Sinorhizobium fredii: one gene and its partner. The protein of the gene in region 1 interacts with the protein of each later gene in a pairwise test. Links are inferred from orthologs where the notes say so. Each region holds a gene or a part of one and is shown on either strand. Other genes may lie near its edges.

Region 1 (7,823 bases):
GCGCGGCATCGGCATTGAAAAGGCGATGGAAATCTTTGCCGACCTCAAGCGTGAATTCGGCTTCCCGGTGCTGACCGACATCCACACGGAAGAGCAGTGCGCCGCGGTCGCCGAGACCGTCGACATTCTGCAGATCCCGGCCTTCTTGTCGCGTCAGACCGATCTTCTCGTAGCGGCCGCCAAGACCGGGCGCGCCATCAACGTCAAGAAGGGCCAGTTCCTGGCGCCCTGGGACATGAAGAACGTGCTCGCCAAATTCACGATGAGCGGCAACCCGAACGTCCTTCTCTGCGAGCGTGGCGCATCCTTCGGCTACAACACGCTCGTTTCCGACATGCGCTCGCTGCCGATCATGGCGGCGCTCGGGGCCCCGGTCGTGTTCGACGCCACCCATTCGGTGCAGCAGCCCGGTGGGCAGGGCGGCTCCTCAGGCGGCCAGCGGGAGTTCGTCGAGACCCTGGCACGCGCCGCCGTTGCCGTCGGCGTTGCCGGCGTCTTCATCGAGACGCATGAGGATCCGGATAACGCTCCCTCCGATGGCCCGAACATGGTGCCGCTCAAGGACATGCCGCGGCTCCTCGAGAAACTGCTCGCCTTCGATGCCATCGCCAAGACTTGAAAGAGCAGGTGCCGCGCCGCGCGTGAAATTCTCATGACGCACGACGGCACCCCGTGCTCCCGGCGCCCAGCGCCATTGTAATTTCAGGGCCATCCATTAAGACAGGCCGACCATCACCAACGTCCACAAGCAGGGAAGAGATCATGACTGCGATCATCGACATCATCGGCCGAGAGATCCTCGACAGCCGCGGCAACCCGACCGTCGAGGTCGATGTTCATCTCGAGGACGGCAGCTTCGGCCGCGCCGCCGTTCCCTCGGGCGCTTCGACCGGCGCGCATGAAGCGGTCGAGCTGCGCGACGGCGGCACCCGCTATCTCGGCAAGGGCGTAGAGCGAGCCGTCGACGCCGTCAACGGCGAGATCTTCGAGGCGATCGGCGGTCTCGATGCCGAGAACCAGATCCAGATCGACAAGACGATGATCGAGCTCGACGGCACGTCGAACAAGTCGCGCCTCGGCGCCAACGCCATTCTCGGCGTGTCGCTCGCCGTCGCCAAGGCTGCGGCGGAAGCGGCGGGCCTGCCGCTCTACCGTTACGTCGGCGGCCCGAACGCACATCTCCTGCCGGTGCCGATGATGAACATCATCAACGGCGGCGCGCATGCCGACAACCCGATCGACTTCCAGGAATTCATGATCATGCCGGTGGGCGCCGAAACGCTGAAGGATGCCGTCCGCATGGGTTCGGAAGTCTTCCACACGCTGAAGAAGCAGCTCGCCGCCGAAGGCCATAACACCAATGTCGGCGACGAAGGCGGCTTCGCGCCGGGCTTGGCTTCCGCGCCTGCGGCCCTCGACTTCATCATGAAGTCGATCGAGAAAGCCGGCTACAAGCCGGGTGAGGACATGTATGTCGCGCTCGACTGCGCCTCGACGGAGTTCTTCAAGGACGGCAAATACGTGCTCGAAGGCGAGGGCCGGACGCTGGAGCCGGGTGCCATGGCCGAATACCTCGCAGAGCTTGCCGCCAAGTATCCGATCATCTCGATCGAGGACGGCATGGCCGAAGACGACTGGGACGGCTGGAAGGCGCTGACCGACCTCATCGGCAACAAGTGCCAGCTCGTCGGCGACGACCTCTTCGTCACCAACTCCGCGCGGCTGCGCGACGGCATCAAGATGGGCGTCGCCAACTCGATCCTCGTCAAGGTCAACCAGATCGGCTCGCTTTCCGAGACGCTCGATGCCGTCGAGACGGCCCACAAGGCCCGCTACACCGCCGTCATGTCGCACCGTTCCGGCGAAACCGAGGATTCGACGATCGCCGATCTGGCGGTTGCCACCAATTGCGGTCAGATCAAGACCGGTTCGCTCGCCCGTTCCGACCGGCTTGCCAAGTACAATCAGCTGATCCGCATCGAGGAACAGCTCGGCCTGCAGGCGGCCTACGCGGGTCGGTCGATCCTGCGGGGGTGATTATTGGCTAAGCGGCGCAGCGGCTGCCCCTCATCCGCCTAGCGGCACCTTCTCCCCGCTCGCGGGGAGAAGGGACTCGCGGGTGCCACGTCAGTCCCCTCTCCCCGCGTGCGGGGAGAGGGGACTGAGGTGAGGGCAAATTAAGCCAAAATGCCTGCCGACAACCCGCAATATTCCAAACCCGCCTGCCTCACGGCCGGCGGGTTTCCTTTTCCCTGCCATTCATGGTCAACGGTCGGTTAATCAATCGGCGCTAGTCTGCCTTGGTATTGCGTAGCAGGGCATCGACGATGTGGACACGGCATCACAAGAAGCGGAGACTGGGGCGGCTGGTAGTGCCGGTGATCGCAGTCGCCTTTCTTTCCTACTTCGGCTATCATTCGATCCATGGCGGTTACGGCTTAAGGGCGACGGAGGAGTTCGACCGCCAGATCGCCGAGCGGCAGGCACGGCTCGACGAGCTCACTCAAAGGCGGCAAATCCTGGAAAAGGAGGTCGAGCTGATGAGTGACGGTTCGTTGGAAAGAGACATGCTGGATGAGAAGGCTCGCCTCGCGCTCAATATGTCGCGTAGCGACGAGATCGTCATTTTTCATCGCCCAGCGAATTAACTGAAATTCGGTTAATCACAAATAAACGTTTAAATTCAGCTATTTGCCTTGAATGATAGCCATGCAAATATGGCATTGCTGCGGCGCGCTTCTTTGCCTATGGTAGCCCACCAAAGGCTAACCATTGGGAGGAATGAATGGCTCCGCGAAAAACCGCGTCCGTCTCCAGCCGCAAGGCCGCCGCCAAGCCGGCCAAGAAGGACTTCACCAGCGGCACGATCGCCGAATTCTCCAAGGAAGATGAACTGAAGGCCTATCGCGAAATGCTGCTGATCCGGCGTTTCGAGGAGAAGGCCGGCCAGCTTTACGGCATGGGCTTCATCGGCGGCTTCTGTCACCTTTATATCGGCCAGGAAGCCGTCGTCGTCGGCATGCAGCTGGCGCTGAAAGAGGGCGACCAGGTCATCACCGGTTACCGCGATCACGGCCATATGCTCGCCTGCGGCATGAGCGCCCGCGGCGTGATGGCCGAGCTTACCGGTCGCCGCGGCGGTCTTTCCAAGGGGAAGGGCGGCTCGATGCACATGTTCTCCAAGGAGAAGCACTTCTACGGCGGCCACGGCATCGTCGGCGCGCAGGTATCGCTCGGCACCGGCCTTGCCTTCGCCAATCGGTATCGCGGCAACGACAATGTCAGCCTCGCCTATTTCGGTGACGGCGCCGCCAACCAGGGCCAGGTCTACGAAAGCTTCAACATGGCAGCGCTCTGGAAGCTGCCGGTGATCTACATCGTCGAGAACAATCGCTATGCGATGGGCACCTCCGTGTCGCGCGCCTCGGCACAGACCGATTTCTCGCAGCGCGGCGCTTCCTTCGGCATCCCGGGCTATCAGGTCGACGGCATGGACGTGCGCGCGGTCAAGGCGGCAGCCGACGACGCTGTCGAACATTGCCGCTCCGGCAAGGGGCCGATCATCCTCGAAATGCTGACCTACCGCTACCGCGGCCACTCCATGTCCGACCCGGCGAAATACCGCTCGAAGGACGAAGTGCAGAAGATGCGCTCGGAGCATGATCCGATCGAGCAGGTGAAGGCCCGCCTTGTCGAAAAGGGCTGGGCGAGCGAGGACGAACTGAAGCAGATCGACAAGGAGGTTCGCGACATCGTTGCGGACAGCGCGGATTTTGCCCAGTCTGATCCGGAGCCGGATGTGTCCGAGCTCTATACCGACATCCTGCTTTGATCCGGGGAGGGACGAATATGCCAGTAGAAATTCTTATGCCTGCCCTTTCCCCGACGATGGAGGAAGGCACGCTCTCCAAGTGGCTGAAGAACGAGGGCGACAAGGTTGCCTCCGGTGACGTCATCGCCGAGATCGAAACCGACAAGGCGACGATGGAAGTCGAAGCCGTCGACGAAGGCACGATCGGCAAGCTCTTGATCGCCGCCGGCACCGAAGGCGTAAAGGTCAATACGCCGATCGCCGTGCTGCTTCAGGACGGCGAGGGCGCCGGCGATATTGCCAGCGGCAAGACGGAAGCGCCGAAGCCGGCAGCGGCAGAAGCTCCGGCGCCGGCCGCGGCGCCCGTAGCGGCCCAGCCGAAGGCGGAAGTCCCGTCCGATCCCGCCATTCCGGCCGGCACCGAGATGGTGACGATCACCGTCCGCGAAGCGCTGCGCGATGCAATGGCGGAGGAAATGCGCGCCAATGACGACGTCTTCGTCATGGGCGAGGAGGTTGCCGAATACCAGGGCGCCTACAAGATCACGCAAGGGTTGCTGCAGGAATTCGGCCCCCGCCGGGTCGTCGATACGCCGATCACCGAACATGGTTTTGCCGGCATCGGCGTCGGTGCGGCGATGACCGGCCTGCGTCCGATCGTCGAGTTTATGACCTTCAACTTCGCCATGCAGGCGATTGACCACATCATCAACTCGGCCGCCAAGACGCTCTACATGTCCGGCGGCCAGATGGGCGCGCCGATCGTCTTCCGCGGCCCGAGCGGTGCGGCAGCCCGCGTGGCCGCGCAGCACTCGCAGTGCTATGCCGCCTGGTACAGCCATATTCCGGGCCTGAAGGTCGTCATGCCCTATACGGCGGCGGATGCGAAGGGCCTGCTCAAGGCCGCGATCCGCGACCCGAACCCGGTGATCTTCCTCGAAAACGAAATCCTCTACGGCCAGTCCTTCGAAGTACCGAAGCTCGAAGATTTCGTTCTGCCGATCGGCAAGGCTCGCATTCACCGCGTCGGCAGGGATGCGACGATCGTCTCCTTCGGCATCGGCATGACCTATGCGGTCAAGGCCGCCGCCGAGCTCGAGGCGCTGGGCATCGATGTCGAAGTCATCGACCTTCGGACCATCCGCCCGATGGACCTGCCGACGGTCATCGAATCGGTCAAGAAGACCGGTCGCCTCGTCACCGTCGAGGAAGGCTACCCGCAGTCCTCCGTCGGCACCGAGATCGCCACCCGCGTCATGCAGCAGGCGTTCGACTATCTCGATGCGCCAATCCTGACGATCGCCGGCAAGGACGTGCCGATGCCTTACGCGGCCAACCTGGAGAAGCTTGCTCTGCCAAACGTCGCCGAGGTCGTCGATGCGGTGAAAGCCGTCTGCTACAAATAAGAGAGGGACGTTCGATGCCAATCAACATCACAATGCCTGCCCTCTCTCCGACGATGGAAGAAGGCAATCTCGCCAAGTGGCTCGTCAAGGAAGGCGACAAGGTCAAGTCCGGCGACGTCATCGCCGAGATCGAGACCGACAAGGCGACCATGGAAGTCGAAGCCGTCGATGAAGGCACCGTCGCCAAGATCGTCGTTCCGGCCGGCACCGAAGGCGTCAAGGTCAATGCGTTGATCGCGGTTCTGGCCGCGGACGGCGAGGATGTCGCAACGGCGGCCAAGGGCGGTAATGGCGCGGCCGCGCCGGCCTCCGCCGCCAAGGCGGAAGCACCGGCTCCGGCAGCACCTGCCGCTGCACCGGCACCGGCCGCAGCGCCTGCGGCTCCGGCCGCATCGACTGCGCCGGCACCGGCGGCCGGTGATGCAAAGCGCGTCTTCTCGTCGCCGCTCGCCCGCCGCCTCGCCAAGGAAGCGGGCATCGATCTCTCGGCCATTGCCGGTTCCGGTCCCTATGGCCGCGTCGTCAAGAAGGATGTCGAAACCGCAGTTTCCGGCGGCACCGCCAAGCCGGCCGCGGCGCCGGCAGCCGGGCAAGCGCCGGCCGCGGCACCGCTTGCCAAGGGCATGTCGGAAGACGCCGTCCTCAAGCTCTTCGAGCCGGGCTCCTACGAGCTCGTCCCGCATGACGGCATGCGCAAGACGATTGCCAAGCGCCTGCAGGAATCGAAGCAGACGATCCCGCACTTCTACGTTTCCCTCGATTGCCAGCTCGATGCTCTCTTGGCACTGCGTGCCCAGCTTAACGCGGCAGCACCGGAGAAGGATGGCAAGCCAGTCTACAAGCTCTCGGTCAACGACATGGTGATCAAGGCGCTGGCGCTGGCGCTGCGCGACGTTCCGGATGCGAACGTTTCCTGGACCGATACGAACATGGTCAAGCACAAGCACGCCGATGTGGGCGTTGCCGTGTCCATTCCGGGCGGCCTGATTACGCCGATCGTCCGCCAGGCAGAGTTGAAGAGCCTTTCGGCCATCTCCAACGAGATGAAGGATCTCGGCAAGCGCGCGAAAGAGCGCAAGCTGAAGCCGGAAGAATATCAGGGCGGTACGACCGCCGTCTCCAACATGGGCATGATGGGCGTCAAGGACTTCGCAGCCGTCGTCAACCCGCCGCACGCGACGATCCTCGCGGTCGGCGCCGGCGAGGAGCGGGTGATCGTCAAGAACAAGGAGATGGTCGTCGCCAACATGATGACCGTCACGCTCTCGACCGACCATCGCTGCGTCGATGGCGCTCTTGGTGCCGAACTGCTCGGCGCCTTCAAGCGCTACATCGAAAACCCGATGGGCATGCTCGTCTGATGCGATCCGGACCGGCGCTTCCGCCGGTCCTTCCTTTCCTGACGTCTTGTGCGTGTCATTGCCTCAACCGCTGCACACTTTTGGGCGACATGCATCACATGCGAGTAGGCAGATGAAGACAGTCCTTTGCTATGGTGACAGTCTGACCTGGGGCTATGATGCGGAGGGTCCGGGTCGGCATGCGCTGGAGGATCGTTGGCCGAGCGTGCTGCAGAAGGCGCTGGGTTCCGGCGTCAACGTCATCGCCGAGGGGCTGAACGGCCGCACCACAGCCTATGACGATCATCTCGCCGATTGCGACCGTAACGGCGCGCGTGTCCTTCCGACCGTGCTGCACAGCCACGCACCGCTCGATCTTGTCGTCTTCATGCTCGGTTCGAACGACATGAAGCCAATCATTCACGGCACCGCCTTCGGCGCCGTCAAGGGTGTCGAGCGCCTGGTCAATCTGGTTCGCAAGCATGACTGGCCGACGGAGACGGAGGAGGGCCCGGATATCCTGATCGTCTCGCCGCCACCGCTTTGCGAAACCGCCGACAGCGACTTCGCGGCGATGTTTGCCGGCGGCGTCGAGCAGTCGGCGATGCTGGCCTCGCTCTATCGCGATCTCGCCGACGAACTCGATTGCGGCTTCTTCGACGCCGGCTCGGTCGCTCGGACGACGCCGCTCGATGGGGTTCATCTCGACGCCGAGAATACCCGTGCGATCGGCCGCGGCGTGGAGCCGGTCGTCCGGATGTTGCTCGGGCTTTGACGATGGCGGCTGGCGCAACCCTCAGGCCCGCTATGCGAAGCGAGGCGGCGGAACTGGCGATCCTCGTCGATATCGCCTCGCATGGCTTTGCTTCGTGGCTGTGGTACGGCGGTGTCCTGGCCCGGTCGGCGGAGACGGCCTTCGAACACGGCCGAAACCGGCTCCGGCAGGACGAGGGTTTGGGAACGTGGAGCGATGCGGTCGTTGCGGTCCTCGGAGACGAGATCGTCGGCGCTTCGGTCTCCTACGCTATCGACGCGTCGATTGCAGAGATCGAGCCGAGGCATCCTGTCCTTGCGCCCTTGCTGGCGCTGCAGAGAGAGGTGGTCGGTCACTGGTTTGTCGACAGCCTTGGCGTCTACAGGGCGCATCGCGGAAAGGGGATCGGCCGGGCGCTGCTCGAGAACGAATTTCGCCGAGCTGGCAAAGCGCCTGTAAGCCTGATCACCGAGGGCCACAACGACAAGGCGCAGTCGCTCTACAGGGTGAAC
Region 2 (3,632 bases), 360 kb from region 1 along the record:
CAACGCTATTGCCGCCGAGCAAGTCCGAGGCTCGCCAGCAGGAGGGCGAGCGCCCCGAAGGGCAGGTATAGCCTGATCCCCAGCACCAGAAATTGGTAGAACGCTGAGGCCGACGTGAACAGCGCCTGATAGAACCAGATGCGGGATCCAGTCGTCGCATGCCACTGCGCATAGAAGAGCCGGTAATCCAGGGCGAAGAGCAGCCCCGTCAGTCCGACGGTTCCGGCGATCAGGCTCAGGAGATAGGCAGCAAAGCGCGTTTCGATGCCGCGGCCCTCTGCCATGCAGCGGCCACCGAAAAGCGAAAGCGGCCAGGCGATGAGGCCGCCGAAAGCGTAGAGCAGCAGAATGCTTTCGAGGTGGAACGTCGCGTCATGCTCGCGCAGCCAAAGCGCGTACCAGGCGGAAAATGCCATCGCCAGAGCCCAGGCGGGAGCACCGAGGAAGGTTTCTCGCCAGGGCGGGATGGCACGACGGATGCGCCCACGTTTCGAGCGGCTGCCAGGACCGGCGACATTCCCCCCGGCGGCCGGCTGCTCGTTCATCGCCCGGGCCAGAACGGCACCGCGATCCAGCGCCCATCGGTCGTGCCTTCGAAGCCAAGGGATTTGACGAGGACCATGACGACATGCGCCTGCACGCCGTCGTCATCGACGTGAGTCACCACCCCGCCGATCCGGTAGCCGGTCGGGCAGCGGCGGCTTTCCGGAATGCGGCTATCATCCTGCAGCACCTCGGATACGGGCTTTCCGGCTTTCTCCGTCATGACGAGGCGGAAGCCTTTGACGTCTTTCAGGAGGTCCTTGCAGATGCCCTCGGCTGCCAAGCTCTTTTCTTCAAGCTGCAACTCGTAGGTCTTGCGGAACGGCGGATCGGCTGGGAATGCATCGTAGCGTAGCCTGTGGTCCGCCGTGTCCGGCTCCGTCACTGGATTGTAGGCGGCGAGTAGTCCGGGCGTGTCGAGAAGGCGGTAGGCGTCGATCAGCGGCGCCGCGCGCCGGTGCGCGTCTCGGCGAGCGCGGGGAAGGGCTCCGTTATCCTCCTCCACACGGGCGCGTACGGGCGCGCCGGGCAGGAACGAGATAGACGAATAGGGAAAGCCGGAGCCGTCCTGTATGCCATATTCCTCGAAGCCGAAGACCTTGCCGTCCGAAGAGAAGCCGATTGGCTGAAGGCTGGCATAGTCGCCGGCGATCGCGGGCGGAGCGGCAATCACCTCAGCAATCAGAACTGCAGCCGCGATCGCTGCCCGCAAGCTCATCGCCGACCCTTCTCGGCCGGCGTGCGGATCGCCTCGATGGCGGCGCGGTAGGCGTCGACGGAGTCGCCCTTGAAGATCGCCGAGCCGGCGACCAGCACGTTGGCGCCGGCCCCTGTGACGATGCCGGCGGTCTCGGGCGTGATGCCGCCATCCACCTCGATTTCGATCGGCCGATTGCCGACCATTTTCTTGATGCGGCGGATCTTCTCTTCCATCGCGGCGATGAACTTCTGACCGCCGAAGCCCGGATTGACCGTCATCACCAGGATGAGATCGACAGTATCGAGGACGTATTCGAGGGCGCTTTCGGGAGTCGCGGGGTTGAGCGAGACCCCGGCCTTCTTGCCGAGTGCCTTCACCATCTGCAGGGAACGATGCAGATGCGGGCCTGCCTCGGCATGGACAGTCAGGATATCGCATCCGGCCTTGGCAAACGCTTCGAGAAATGGATCGGCCGGCGCGATCATCAGATGGCAATCGAAGGTCGCGTCCGTGTAGGGGCGCAGCGACTTGATGACGTCGGGTCCGAAGGTGATGTTCGGCACGAAATGCCCGTCCATGACGTCGAGGTGGATCCAATCGGCGCCGGCATCGACGACGTCGCGGACCTCCTGGCCCAGTTTGGAGAAGTTGGCCGCCAGGATCGATGGGGCAATGCGAATGGGGTGGGTCATGAACAGCCTCCGGTCTTTCCCGCGCCCATAGCATTCCGCGACCGGCCGAACAACATGCGAAGGCAGGCCTTCGTCATAGGGCCAATGCCGACCAGGCCGGTTTGATATCGCTCGCGGCCGGTATGGCATCGTGGACGCCCCGCGCGATCGCCCGGGCCATTGTCGCCGCCGCGGCGGCGCCGAGGTCGATGAAATCCTCCAGAAGCAGCGTCTTGCCGGTGGCGCCCGTCGAGAGCGCGAAAACGAGGTCGCCGTCAAGCGGTGTATGGGACGGCCACAGCGCTCGGGAGAAGCCGTCATGGGCGGCAATCGCCAGGCGTTTCGCCTCGGCCTTCGAGAGGACCGCATCCGTGGCGATGACGGCAATCGTTGTGTTGGCGGCTACTGCCTCTCGCTCCCGGAACTTGAGCCGCGGCTGCGCCGCATCCTGCGGCCAGGGAGACGGCATACCGAGCCCACCGAATTCGCCATCCAGTTCAAATGGGGCAGCCCAGAAATGGCGGGTGTCGCCGATGGTTGCCGAGCCGAGCGCGTTGACGGCGACAAGGGCACCGACGGTGATGCCATTTGCGAGGACGGTCGAGGCGGAGCCGAGGCCGCCCTTGAAAGTGGCCGTGAGTGCTCCCGTTCCGGCGCCGGCACTGCCGGTCGCGAAGGTCTCGGCCGCGGCGCGTGCCGCGTCATAGCCGAGGTCGCGATAGGGTGAGAATTGCCCCCAATCCTTATCTCCGCCATTCATCAGGTCGAAGAGGATTGCCGCCGGAACGATCGGGATCCGGTGCGGGCCGACGGGAAAGCCGCGTCCCATTTGCCGCAATGCAGCCTGAGCGCCCGAGGCCGCGTCCAGCCCGAAGGCTGAGCCGCCGGAAAGTACGATTGCGTCGACCGCCTGGACCGTATTGTGCGGGGCGAGGAGATCGGTCTCACGCGTTCCCGGTGCGCCGCCCAGGACCTGAACCGCGGCGGTGGCCGGCGGGTCGCAAAGTACGGCCGTGACGCCGGATTTCAGCCGGTGATCCTCGGCGTTGCCGACCAGGATCCCCGCGACGTCGGTGATCAGATTGGTCGGTCCCTTCCGCATCACTCGGCCTTGCCTGCATCGGGCGCGTCCACGAAGCGGCCGTCCCGCCATTGCATCAGCCGGTAGGGGCTTTCGGCCCGTTCATGGCTGCCGTTGAAGCCGATCGGCCCGAGGACGGTCGCGTAGGGGCCCTTCGAAAGAGCGTCCAGAACAGCCTTGTCATCCTTCTCCGCTTGATCCTTCGCCTGCTCGAGAAGCGACACGGCTGCAAAGGCGGGGAGAACGTAACCATCTGGTTCAATCCTGGCGGCGCGCATTGCCGTGACGACCGGTGCTGCTTCGCTCGACCGGGCGGGATCCGGAATGGTAACGGCCAGCACGCCATTTTCCAGCGGCACGTCCAGATCCGCGGCGTTCAGCGTATCGCCGCCAAGCAAGGTTATCGAAACATACTCCGCCTTCGCGTCGCGGGCGATGACGGCCGTGTCGTTGCGGTCGCCGCCGGTGAACACATGCGTCGCGCCGCTTTTCGCCAGGCGCCGAACGAGACTCACCTGCTGTTCCTGCGCCGGCCGGTAGGTGTCGGTGAAGACAGGGGTGATACCGATCTCCGCAAGGGCGTTACGGACGCTTTCGACAAGTTCGCGGCTGTGAATCGTTCCGTCGTCGATGAGGG

What was found. Proteins that work in one complex are often made in the same cells at the same time.
Region 2: the proteins of eno (region 1) and rpe interact in binary tests that used the Escherichia coli proteins (3 or more experiments, as listed by UniProt). The link is inferred for Sinorhizobium fredii from one-to-one orthologs.

The regions. Positions count from the first base shown.
Region 1 is NZ_CP024307.1:1,572,363-1,580,185, forward strand. Bases 1-2,899 are described here. They hold eno (phosphopyruvate hydratase), read left to right. Parts: upstream 1-762; coding sequence 763-2,037; downstream 2,038-2,899. Other genes in these bases: kdsA (3-deoxy-8-phosphooctulonate synthase), read left to right, coding at 1-619; NXT3_RS07675 (FtsB family cell division protein), read left to right, coding at 2,328-2,648; pdhA (pyruvate dehydrogenase (acetyl-transferring) E1 component subunit alpha), read left to right, coding at 2,786-2,899. Also shown: more of pdhA, read left to right, coding at 2,900-3,832; NXT3_RS07685 (pyruvate dehydrogenase complex E1 component subunit beta), read left to right, coding at 3,850-5,217; NXT3_RS07690 (pyruvate dehydrogenase complex dihydrolipoamide acetyltransferase), read left to right, coding at 5,232-6,578; NXT3_RS07695 (SGNH/GDSL hydrolase family protein), read left to right, coding at 6,691-7,332; NXT3_RS07700 (GNAT family N-acetyltransferase), read left to right, coding at 7,335-7,823. UniProt on the Escherichia coli protein: Catalyzes the reversible conversion of 2-phosphoglycerate (2-PG) into phosphoenolpyruvate (PEP). It is essential for the degradation of carbohydrates via glycolysis.
Region 2 is NZ_CP024307.1:1,929,578-1,933,209, forward strand. What follows is about bases 97-2,960. They hold rpe (ribulose-phosphate 3-epimerase), read right to left. Parts: upstream 1,936-2,960; coding sequence 1,258-1,935; downstream 97-1,257. Other genes in these bases: NXT3_RS09620 (hypothetical protein), read right to left, coding at 97-545; NXT3_RS09625 (DUF2259 domain-containing protein), read right to left, coding at 542-1,261; NXT3_RS09635 (P1 family peptidase), read right to left, coding at 2,009-2,960. In the rest of the region: more of NXT3_RS09620, read right to left, coding at 6-96; more of NXT3_RS09635, read right to left, coding at 2,961-3,019; NXT3_RS09640 (branched-chain amino acid ABC transporter substrate-binding protein), read right to left, coding at 3,016-3,632. UniProt on the Escherichia coli protein: Catalyzes the reversible epimerization of D-ribulose 5-phosphate to D-xylulose 5-phosphate.